2 regions of the Salmonella sp. GDC200615 genome follow, and region 1 is predicted to be linked to the other one. Evidence: riboswitches for the same ligand, from Rfam matches in the RefSeq annotation. Region 1 holds a riboswitch; the other holds the start of a gene.
What was found. A riboswitch is a leader RNA that binds a small molecule or an ion and turns the genes downstream of it on or off. The one in region 1 is predicted to bind thiamine pyrophosphate.

Region 1 (5,869 bases):
ACGGCTGGTGTCTGGCGTTAGTCGAACCGGATGGCGAACGCACGTTTATGTCTTTTAGCGGCGTGGAAAACCAGTGGAATGCGGACTGGCTGTCGCAGCTCAGGACACCGCGGGGCAGTCTTGTCTACCTGTCCGGCTATCAACTGGCCTCGTCCTGTGGCGAGCCACTGATCCAGTGGCTGGAAACCGTCGACGATGTAACGCCTTTTATCGATTTTGGCCCGCGAATCGGTGATATTACAGACGATGCAATGGCGCGCATTATGGCCTGCCGGCCCATCGTATCCCTCAATCGCCAGGAAGCCATCATCGCCGCGGAACGCGCCGGGCTTGCGACCGATACCCGCACTTTCGGCGAAGCATGGGTAAAACGCTTTTCCGCGCCGCTGGTGGTGCGCCACGATAAAGACGGAGCGTGGTATTTTAGCGCGCAATCTTCCGGCGTTGTGCCAGCGTTTCCGGCAACCGTGGTGGATACCATCGGCGCAGGCGACAGCCATGCTGGCGGCGTGCTGGCAGGACTGGCGTCAGGCTGGTCGCTCGCGGATGCCGTACTGCTGGGAAATGCGGTGGCGAGCTGGGTGGTCGGGCATCGCGGCGGCGACTGCGCGCCCACGCGCGAGGCGCTACTCCTCGCACACAAAAACGTATAGGTCGCTACGACAATAACTGATGCTGTATTCAATAGGCCGCTGCTGCTGATCGAGCGCCACCTGCTTAATCACCAGCACCGGCACTTTACCATCCATTTGAATATGCGACTGAAACTCATCATCCGGCATCCGGGCGCTGACGCGGGATCGGGTACGCTGAGGGTAAATGTGCTGGCGACGAAAATAGTCATACAGCGAAATGCCAATCGCGTCGACATCATGAATCAGATGCGCGGGCACCCAGGACTCTTCAATCGATACCGCGTCCTCATCAACATAACGAATGCGTTTGAGTAAAAAGACGTCGCTGCCTGCGGGGATCGCCAGATGCTGCGCGACCTCATCCGGACAACTTACCACGCGTTTGTTAACCCATAGCGTATCCGGTTTTTTGCCGCGCAAGACAACCTGCTGAGAAAATCCCCGCGCCTCTTTCAGGGAATATTCAAAGATATTATTGATTTGCGTACCGTAGCCGCGGGCGCGCGTGACGACCCCCTCTTCTTCCAGCGCCTGCATCGCTTTTCGTACCGTGATGCGCGAGACGCCGGTAAGCTGGCTGAGATCGCGTTCGCCAGGCAAAATATTACCGTGCTCAAGAATACCGCTGCGCACGGCATCCTTTACCGTCTGGGCGAATTTCATGTATAGCGGCGTATTATCCGCCGCTGAAATTCGTTCATTCAGTTGCGCGATGAGCCGGGTATGCGCTTGTTCCATTTATCTTTCCTGACGACGGGTCTGTAGGCAGTATACTACCACCACGCGTGGAAATGATGTACCGGACCAATGCCCTTCCCCACTTCCAGCGTGTCCGCCTGCGCCAGCGCCGCCGAAAGCCATGCCTTCGCCTCGTTTACCGTCTCTCCCCAACAGCGATGCCGGGGCCGTAACGCCGCCAGCGCCGCCGACAGCGTACAGCCCGTCCCATGCGTATTTTTGGTGTTCACACGCGGCGCGCTAAAACGTTGCTCGCCCTCACGGGTAAAGAGCCAGTCCGGGCTTTGCGCATCCTCTAAATGCCCGCCTTTCATCAATACCGCTTCACACCCCATCGCCAGTAACGCCCGCCCCTGCGCCAGCATCTCCTGTTCCGTACGTGCATGGGGCGCATCCAGCAACGCTGCGGCTTCCGGCAAATTAGGCGTAATCAGCGATACCTGTGGCAACAGCCGGACGCGTAATGTTTCTATCGCAGAGGGCGAGAGCAGCGGATCGCCGCTTTTCGCCAGCATCACCGTATCCAGCACCACATTACGTACATGATGACGCTGTAGTCGCTCCGCCACGGCCTCGACAATATCGGTTTCCGCCAGCATGCCGATTTTTGTGGTATCAATGCGCACATCGCTGAACACGGAATCAAGTTGAGCGGCGACAAAGTCCGGCTCTATCCGGTACACCGACTGTACGCCACAGGTATTTTGCGCCACCAGCGCGGTGATGACCGAACAGCCATATGCGCCCAGCGCGGAAAAGGTCTTGAGATCCGCCTGGATACCGGCCCCGCCGCTGGGATCGGTGCCGGCAATCGTCAGCGCGTTAATTCGTTGCATTGGCCGCCTCCACATCCAGATGATAGAGCGCATCAAGAAAAGCCGGGATGAAGCTACCAGGTCCTTCGCTACGCTCTGCCGCAGCCTGTCCAGCCAGTTTCATCCAGCAGCAGGCCAACGCGACATTGTCCAGCGCGGCGCCCGGTAACGCGCAACTGGCGGCGACGACCGCCGACAACGCGCAGCCGGTGCCTACAATGCGAGTCATTAACGGATCGCCGCCGGGAATGCTCAGCGTGCGCTGACCATTAGTGACGTAATCTATCTCTCCGGTAACCACAACGATGCAGTCTATCTGACGCGCCAGCGCCTGCGCCGCAGGCAGTGCGGCCAACGCCGCCTCGGTGGTATCTACGCCACGTCCGCCCAGCGCCATGCCGGATAACGCCAGGATTTCCGAGGCGTTGCCGCGTATTGCCGCCGGGCGCAGGGACAAGAGATCCAGGCAAAATCGCCGACGAAATTCCAGCGCGCCCACCGCGACAGGATCAAGCGTCCACGGCGTTTTGGCATCATAAGCGCTTTCTACCGCCGCACGCATCGCGTCAGCGCGTGAGGCAGTTAATGTTCCGACATTAATCAGCAAGGCGTTGGCGATGGCGGCAAACGGTCTGGCCTCGACAGGATCAATCACCATGGCGGGTGAAGCGCCCAGCGCCAGCAACGTATTGGCGGTAAACGTTTGTACGACGTCATTCGTCATACAGTGCGTAAGCGGGGAGAGCGCGCGAAAGTGTTTTAACGTATGCGCCGCAAGCGTGCGGCAGTGCAGGTCAGGCTGCATGGTTCAGCTCCTGCCCGCGTGAAGAAGGGACACGAGCAGTGTCAGACTTCCCTACGCTGGCATTATCCAGATCAGGTGGTACGGGTATTTCTCAGCCTTCACAAAGAAGGGCACCCCGAGTCGTCAAGCCCCACCGTGTTAAGCGGGGTTTCGCTATTAAGCATACTGTCTGCGCCAGACAATGTAAATTTACAGCCAGCCGCGGACGATAATTTCAGCGTTATCAGATAGTTCTCAAAACCTATTCGGTTCTGGCAAACTTGCTGGCGGATATGTTGCTGCACGACGCTTTCGTTTACACTTTTTACGAAAAGGGGCGTGAGATAACAAAATAGCGCTTGTCAGATACGCCACCAGCAGAAATGATACACACGATGTTAACTGACCCGCATATGTGGAGGGTAAAAATATGAAAAGTAAGTTGCTGCCTTGCGCGCTGTTGCTTGCAACCAGTTTTGCATGGGCCGCCCCCGCGACAACGGGCATTGATCAATATGAGTTAAAAAGCTTTATCGCCGACTTCACCCACTTCAAGCCCGGCGATACCGTTCCGCAAATGTACCGCACCGATGAGTATAATATTAAACAGTGGAAATTACGTAATCTGCCCGCGCCAGATGCCGGTACTCACTGGACCTATATGGGCGGCGCGTATGTACTGATTAACGATACCGATGGAAAAATTATCAAAGCCTATGATGGCGAGATTTTTTATCATCGATAATGATATACGCACTCTTTCTATAAAGAGTGCGTACCGCATAAATTTAATTATAAGATACCACGATTAATGCTTTCGATTGTAATGGCCCCGCTTTAACTTTTGCAGGATCGAGAACATAATATGTGGCAAAGACAGGAATAGCTTCCACCGAATTCACTGCGCTGCCTTTGGCATAGGTTTTGAAAATACTATTTATCGCTACTCCTTTGTTTATTTTAAGCAGGCTCCGATTTGAATCTCTTAAGATAAACCCAACGCCATTATCGTTATCCGGTTTCAGGACTGCTTCATTCTCATCCCAGACTAAATCACTACGTAGATTTACCGCTATTTGCCGTGATGTCAGCATCGCATTCCGCACCTGATTTTTGCAATCCAGAATAATATCACCCTGCTTAGAAAACTCACTAACCTCTCCTTTAGCACGGAGTTTAGTCATAGGCACCGGGTCCAGTGTGATGGTGAGATTCTGGGGGGCGCAGGTAGTTTCTTTACGGTTGTAATTTATCGTTAAACTGGCTTTATAAACGCCTTTCCCATTCAGATCAGTGATAACGTTTGCAACACACTCTCTATTCCCCCAACAGCCAATATATCTTAAAATAAATACCACCCAATCGCTACTGCTCCATTGATTCTTTGCACCCGACATCACCGTTATATTATCTATCGTAACCGAGTACCCCCCCTGGCAGACACAGTCACCGCCTCCAGTGAGTTTATTTCTGAAATCGTTATCTTATAGGGGGCTTCAATTACACCGTTTTGATTGCGCATATTTATCGCACTACTGCTCTGCCATTCAACTTTTAACTTTAACTTAACACTGTCATTCGGTCCCATACCGATAATATGATCGGATGTCTCTAATTTAGTCACAACATCACTATTAGAACAATTGGCATCTGTGAAACCATTTGTAATAATGGCTGACTCCTCCCCCCCCCAGCATTAAGCTGTCGGATTGAATCGTATAATCCTTCGTGTTGGTTAAGGTCGCATTACACGCCGCGTAACCCAACTGCGTAAACTGCATCATCATTAATAAAAATAGTAGTCTTTTCATGGCGTCACCTAAAGATTACCGACAAATATAAACGTTATTTTCATCAATCTGTTTATCAAAAGTGATCTTACAGAAAAGACCCTGTTGTTTATCTGTTGCGATTTTTACCGAAATGGGAACCTTTTCAGTACGAATAAATACCCGGCTCCCCTGACCTACCAGTCCTACATTATTTCCCTCGTCATCTTCCACTTCATAACCAAATGTTAAAGGCTCGCCATCTGCGCGCCGCGCCAGGAAATAAAAAGGTTTACTGGTCTCTGTTTCAAAATGAACCAATACTACGGCTCCGCGATAAGGCACTGTAACTTTTCGATTTCCCAACAGGGCGACATCGCTTTCACTCTCAGAGACATCAAGAGAGATAAAATTTTGCCGGTATGGCGTCAATGCTTCAAATACGGCATAACCTTTTGCATTGGTACGTAAATAGGGACGCCCCTGCACCGCCGCGCCCTCCAGGTACGGCGCGTTAATAATCGCGATAGTATCATTAAGGCGAGAGGCTAAATGCACGCCATCGGCCCATGCAACCAGCCCTCCCTGAATATTTCCGCCCACCTGATGGTATTTATTGGACTGGCTGTAACTGCCGCCGACTGTCGCCAGCGGGGCGTTCCAGGTTACCGATCCCCCGAATGTCGTTTGGTGTTCCTGTCGCTGCTGGCTGAGGTTAGTCGTATAATTAAACTGATCGCGATTACCGAACGTGCCGCTAAGGCTGGTGTTATTCGCCTCATAACCTTGATCGTCAAAGGTGGTGGAATTCGATAAATGGATATCACGATTTCCCCCATTCTCCTTTAATCCCCATGTTAAGGGAATCGATAAATAGATATTAAAGCGCTTATCTTCACGGTTATTGCTGTCATACGTCTGAGTTGCCGATAGCGTAAAACTGAGCCGCTGCCAGGTATTACTGTAGCTTAACTGATAATCCTTTCCCGTGCCGCTACGCCCCCAATAGTCGCGCCACAGAGCGCTGGCAGTAAAATATCCCCACCCATCGGGTAACGTCTGATTAATATTGAGAGTGAAAGTATTTTTACGCCCAAAGTCATTCTCATAATAATCAGCAATATCATA
Region 2 (5,869 bases), 670 kb from region 1:
TAGTAGCTCGTCTGTTTTGCCTTGCCACGCAATGCGTCCGTCGGCCACGACGATTGACCGGGGCGCAATTCGCGCCGCATCTTCCACGCTGTGCGAGACCATCAACAGCGTGAGCTGTCGCTCGCGGCAGATATCGCTGACCAACGTCAGCATCTCCTGGCGCAGCGCGGGATCGAGCGCGGAGAACGGTTCATCCAGCAGCAGTACCGGCTGTTCACGTACCAGGCAGCACGCCAGCGCTACCCGCTGACGCTGGCCGCCGGACAGTTCGCCCGGTAAACGCGTCATCAGACTCTCAATGCCCATCTGATGTGCGATAGCGTCCCGTTTTTCCCGCTGGCTGGCGTTGAGCGTTAACCCAGGGTTTAGCCCCAGACCGATATTTTGCTGCACATTCAGGTGGCTGAATAAATTATTCTCCTGAAACAGCATTGAGACCGGACGGCGTGAGGGCGGCGTAAGCGTATGATCGTCGCCGGCAATCAGTAGCGTACCGCTGGTAGGCGCAAGAAAACCGGCAATTAAATTCAACAACGTGCTTTTCCCCGCGCCGCTGGGGCCAAGAATCGCCACCTGCTCGCCGCGTTCTACCGCCAGCGTAAAACGCATCGGCAAATGATGGTAAAGCCAGGTGATATCAATCAGTTTTAGCATGTCGGCCCGGTAGTTTCTCTATGAGGGTAAATAACGTAAAGCAGAGCAGCAGCAGTATCAGCGCGGTCACCGCGCCGTCCTGGCTGCGGTAGGAGCCGATCTGCTGATACAGATAAAACGGCAGCGTGCGGAAATTGTCATTGCCGAAAAGCGCGACGACGCCAAAATCACCGATAGAAAGTACGCAGGCAAACGCCAGCGCCTGCGCCAGCGGACGTTTCAGCGCCCGCAGTTCCACGACCTTTAACCGCGACCAGCCTTCAATTCCTAATGACTGGCACAGCATTCCATAACGGGCGGTAATATCGCGCATTGGGTTTTCCAGGACTTTTAGCGCGTAGGGGATTGCCATCAGCGCATTGGTGAAAATCACGATGCCGTCGGCGGATTCCGGTAAGCCAACGCTGCTATTGAGCAGTAAAAAGAAGCCTGTCGCCAGCACGATCCCCGGCATCGCGAGGATCAACATCCCGCTGAGTTCCAGCGTTTGTCCGGCGAAGACTTGCTGGCGTTGGCGTAGCTCGCGGCTACTCCACAGTAGCATCATGGTCAGCACCACACACAGAACGCCCGCCGCCAGCGCAATGCGTAGCGATGTCCAGACAGCCTGCCACAGAATGGGTTGCGCCAGCACCTCCGGCAGGCTGCGGTTGACGCCATCGACCACCACGGCGACCAGCGGCGGAAGCAGCAGCAGCAGCGCCAGCACGATTAATAAGGCGTCCGTCAGACGGCTGTGGAGACGATCGTCAGGATCGCGCCAACCCTGCGTCAGCGTCATCCCCGGCGCAATCGCTTTGCTCAGCCGTTGGCTTAGCAGTACCAGCGCCAGGCAGCAGACCATCTGGATTAATGCCAGCATCGCCGCGCGGGCGGGATCGTAGTCATAACTAAGCGCCTGAAAGATAGCCAGTTCGATAGTGGTGGCCTGCGGGCCGCCGCCGAGCGACAGAACCGTTGCGAAACTGGCGAAGCAGAGCATAAAAATCAGCGCCGCGACGGGCGGAATTTGGCGGCGCAGCCACGGCCATTCGACAAAACGGAAAAAATGCCAGCCGCGCATACCGAGCTGGGCGGCGAGCTGGCGCTGCTCGCCGGGAATGCTTTCCAAAGATTGCAGCAACAAACGGCTCGCCATTGGCAGGTTAAAAAAGACGTGCGCCAGTAAAATGCCCTGCAAGCCGTAGGGGGAGAATGTCCACTGAAGCCCCAGCATCTGCCACAGCGAGGCCAGCCAGCCCTGACGGCCATACACGCTAAGAATACCGAACACGGCAACCAGTACCGGCAGAATCAGCGTCATGGCGCACAGACGCAGCAGCGCCAGACGTCCAGGAAAACGGCGTCGATAAAGCGCGCGGGCGAGAAAAACCGCCGGGACCACAGACAGCACTGCGGACAGAAACGCCTGCCAGAATGAGAAGCGCACCACATGCCACAGGTAGCTATCCCGCCAGATTGTCGACCACGCGCCCGACGGCGCGTTCAGCCAAAGCGCCAGAAAGGCCGCCAGCGAGACGGTTATCATCAGCGCGGCGGCGCACAGCCCCGGAATCAGCCAGCCGGGAATTAACGGCTGACGGCGCGTTGCCATTCGCTAATCCATGCCTGGCGTTGTGCTGCCACTTGTTGCGGCGTGAATTCCAGCGTTGTGGCGGGTTTGGCCAATGATTCAAACCCTGCTGGTAAGGAGACGTCCGCTACCGGGTACATCCAGTTGCCGGTGGGTATGGCGTTCTGAAACGCCGGAGAAACCATAAATTTGAGGAATTTCTCCGCCAGTTCCGGCTGCTTACTGGCGACGGTACGCGCCGCGACTTCTACCTGTAAGTAATGGCCTTCGCTGAAGTTCGCGGCGGCGTAATTGTCCTTCTTCTCTTCAATAATGTGATACGCCGGAGAGGTGGTGTAACTGAGCACCAAATCGCTTTCACCTTTCAGAAATAAGCCGTAGGCCTCGCTCCAGCCTTTCGTCACCGTCACCGTTTTGGCCGCCAGTTTTTGCCAGGCCTGCGGCGCGTTATCGCCATAGACTTTGCGCATCCACAGTAACAGCCCCAGCCCTGGCGTACTGGTACGCGGGTCCTGATAAATTACCCGCCATTTTTGATCGCTCTCGACCAGTTCTTTCAGGCTTTTCGGCGGATTTTTCAGCTTGCTTTTATCGTAGACAAAGGCGAAATAGCCGTAATCGAACGGCACAAATGTGTCGTTTTTCCAGCCGCCGGGCACCTTGACCGCCTCATTCGCCACGCCGCTTTTGGCAAAGAGTTTAGTTTGCGTGGCCGCTTCCAGCAGATTATTGTCCAGCCCCAACACCACATCGGCTTTGCTGTTCTTCCCCTCCATCCGCAGGCGGTTGAGCAGCGAAACGCCATCCTCCAGCGCCACCAGTTTCAGCTCGCAGTTGCAATCGGCTTCAAACGCTTTTTTCACCGCCGGGCCTGGCCCCCAGTCGGCGGCGAACGAGTCGTAGGTATAGACGGTGAGAACGGGTTTGGCGAAAGCAGGCGCCGCGCACAGGAGTAAAAGCGGAAGATATTTTTTTAACACTTTGCACCTCAGTTAAAGAGTGGCAAAGGACTTGAGAGGTAGCCTCAAATCCCTTCGCCGGCATTATCCGGATCAGGTTCGACGGGTATTTTCTCAGCGCGCGCATGAGCGCGGCACCCCGTTGAGTTCGGCGTTAGTGTAGTGATTTTGTTGCCGGGCAGCAATCAAGAGCTGGCGTTAAGGATCTGGCGGCGCAAACCACGCCGATTTAAAATCAAACCAGCCGAGGGTATTCATGCGCAGCCCGCGCATACTGCGTTGTCCCTGGATAATCAGCCAGTGGTGGATCAACGGCACAATCGCTTTGTTGGCCAGCAGTTGCTGGCACCAGTTCGCCAGGTTCATCTCGCCAGCGCGCCACTGCGCGGCGTCGTCCTGCCAGTCGCGCGGAATGCAGTTCTGCAAGAGCGGTACTTCGCACAAGTGCGCGAACAGCGAGAAATCCAGCGGCAGCGTAAAGTTAGCGCTATTGAGCCAGATATCGCTTTCGATGTCGCCGGCGTGCCATTGATCGTAGTCGATCTCCTGAATATGCAGATGCACCTGATGTTCAGCCAGAAGCGCGCTCATGATACGGGCGATAACCCGGTGCTCAATGTGTTCGCGATAGAAGGTCAGCGTGAGGGTTTCCAGCCCGGCGGGTTTTTCGCCCGGGCCTGGACGGGCGTGATGCCAGCGCGGTAAAAGCCCATAGGCCGGGAACCAGAGCTGCTGTAGCGGTTCATCGGCATGATAGAGTAAATTGGTGGGGGAGAGGACGTGGCTTACCCATTCTCTGACCTGCAGATGCGCGCCGCGCGGCGTTCTGGCGTCGAATAGCAGGTAATAGCACCCCTCTTCCAGTCGGCTTTCTATCGCTTTTTCACCGCCTTGTATCGGCCCTTCCAGCATCAAGCCGCAGGCCGGTTCTTCACTGATATCCGGCAGTACCCAGACATTCACTTCGTCTATCAACGCCCGATAGCCGAAGTAATCATCAAAGGCGAGTATCTTGAGCTGGTTTGGCGTATTACGCCGCACGGCATAAGGCCCGGTGCCGATAGGGTGGCTGGCGAAATTAGCCAGCGTTTCCCACTCCCGCGGCAAAATCATCGCCGGGACCTGGCCCAGCAGCCACGGCAACCAGCGATCCGGCTGGGAAAGATGAATATCCAGCGTCCACGCGGTAGGGGAGTCTATCTTTGTGATGTGCGAGTAAAGCGGAAGCGTATTGATACGCGTCAGCGAGGTGATGACATCTTCCATCTCCAGCTCGCGGCCATGATGAAAATGAATGCCGGGGCGCAGGTAGAAGCGCCACAGTAAAGGGGAAATTTGCTGCCAGTGGTGCGCAATGTCCGCTTCCAGTTCCCCGTTTTCCTCATTTACCCGCGTGAGCGAACTGAAAATTTGCCGGGCAATATGAGTTTCCGAGCGACGTAATGCGGTTCCCGGCAGGAGATTGTGCATCGGACGATAGTAAAGAACCCGCAGAATATGCCGCCCCTGGCGGAAGCTGCGTCCCAGATGGGAAATCAGCATTTGCCTGACAGCGCTTTTATCGCCGACCAGTTGTACCAGTTGATCGATTCGATCTTGTTCCAGCAGGTCTTCCGCCCGCTGCTGTTGCAGCGCCAGTCCGGTATACAGGAACGTCAGACGCGAACGCTTTCCGCGTCCAACCTCAGCTTCCCATGTTAGCCAACCGCGCGCCTGCATCGTATTTAGCAGCGTACGCATATGGCGACGCGAACAGTTCAGCAGATCCGCCAGCTCATTAAGCGTGGTGTCTTGCGTTTTACCGTCACAACATTGCCAGAGACGGATAAATTGTTGTTGCAGGCGACCTGAGGGCATAAAAGGGGAACTCCGATGAAAAACTCAGCAATTTTATTATCCCTATATTAGGCCAATAATATCTTTCGATGAAGCAAGAGGAAGAGGTCACTATGCGCCAGTTCTGGTTGAGATATTTTGCCGCGACGGAAAAAACGTCCTGGCTGGCTTGCCTGAGCGCGCCGCAGCGCTTAAAAATGCTAGCGGAACTGATGCAGTGGGAGGCGACCGATTGAAGCCAATTGCAGACATCATGTGTGACTGAGTATTGGTGTAGGCGATAGCCTAAAATCACCCGCCAGCAGATAATATCTGCTGGCTTTTTTTATTTCGGCTGTTTCTGGATGACGACGATGGGACGGCGTCTCAACGGGATTTATACGGCGGTTTCTGTGGTCACGCAGGTGATGACCGGGCGAGTAAAAGACGTGTAATGTTGCGTGACAAGCGCCATTTTGCATGGTACTGAAACAGACTTTTTTTATTTTTATCATCGCTAATCTTATACGCGTTATCGCATGGTGCTTTAACGTGTTTAGTACAAAGGAATGATAATGAAAAAGGTTTTTTTGCTTGCAGCGCTTTTTGCTATGTCCAATTCCTCTTTCGCGGCAATGGCTGAAAGTTGTCAGCAATATTTTAATGATATTGATGCCCTGGTTGAGCAGGCTGCAGCAACGAGTGAACAGGCAAAACAGCAATTTGACGCGATGAAGCCTCAACTCGAAGCGTCAAAAAAACAGTTGGAAACTGTAGCTGCATCTGACCAGGATGCTGCGTGTAAGCAGGCTCTGGCGTCAATGGTTCAGATTAAACAGGCTCTGGGATTAAAATAAGATAGATACCA

Region 2: linked by a shared signal. The riboswitch ahead of thiB (thiamine ABC transporter substrate binding subunit) and the one ahead of thiM (hydroxyethylthiazole kinase) in region 1 are both predicted to bind thiamine pyrophosphate.

The regions. Positions count from the first base shown of each region.
Region 1 is NZ_CP192247.1:1,666,803-1,672,671, reverse strand. Features, by position in the region: gene ACQ29O_RS07765 (PfkB family carbohydrate kinase) at 1-653, shown strand, start outside; gene ACQ29O_RS07760 (GntR family transcriptional regulator) at 627-1,373, opposite strand; gene thiD (bifunctional hydroxymethylpyrimidine kinase/phosphomethylpyrimidine kinase) at 1,409-2,209, opposite strand; gene thiM (hydroxyethylthiazole kinase) at 2,196-2,993, opposite strand; TPP riboswitch at 3,025-3,121, opposite strand; gene rcnB (Ni(II)/Co(II) efflux transporter accessory subunit RcnB) at 3,403-3,717, shown strand; partial or broken gene ACQ29O_RS07740 (fimbrial protein) at 3,761-4,783, opposite strand; partial or broken gene ACQ29O_RS07735 (fimbrial biogenesis outer membrane usher protein) at 4,799-5,869, opposite strand, start outside.
Region 2 is NZ_CP192247.1:996,926-1,002,794, forward strand. Features, by position in the region: gene thiQ (thiamine ABC transporter ATP-binding protein ThiQ) at 1-654, opposite strand, end outside; gene thiP (thiamine/thiamine pyrophosphate ABC transporter permease ThiP) at 638-2,248, opposite strand; gene thiB (thiamine ABC transporter substrate binding subunit) at 2,224-3,207, opposite strand; TPP riboswitch at 3,239-3,338, opposite strand; gene sgrR (HTH-type transcriptional regulator SgrR) at 3,385-5,043, opposite strand; gene sgrT (glucose uptake inhibitor SgrT) at 5,136-5,258, shown strand; gene ACQ29O_RS04720 (DUF5339 family protein) at 5,577-5,858, shown strand.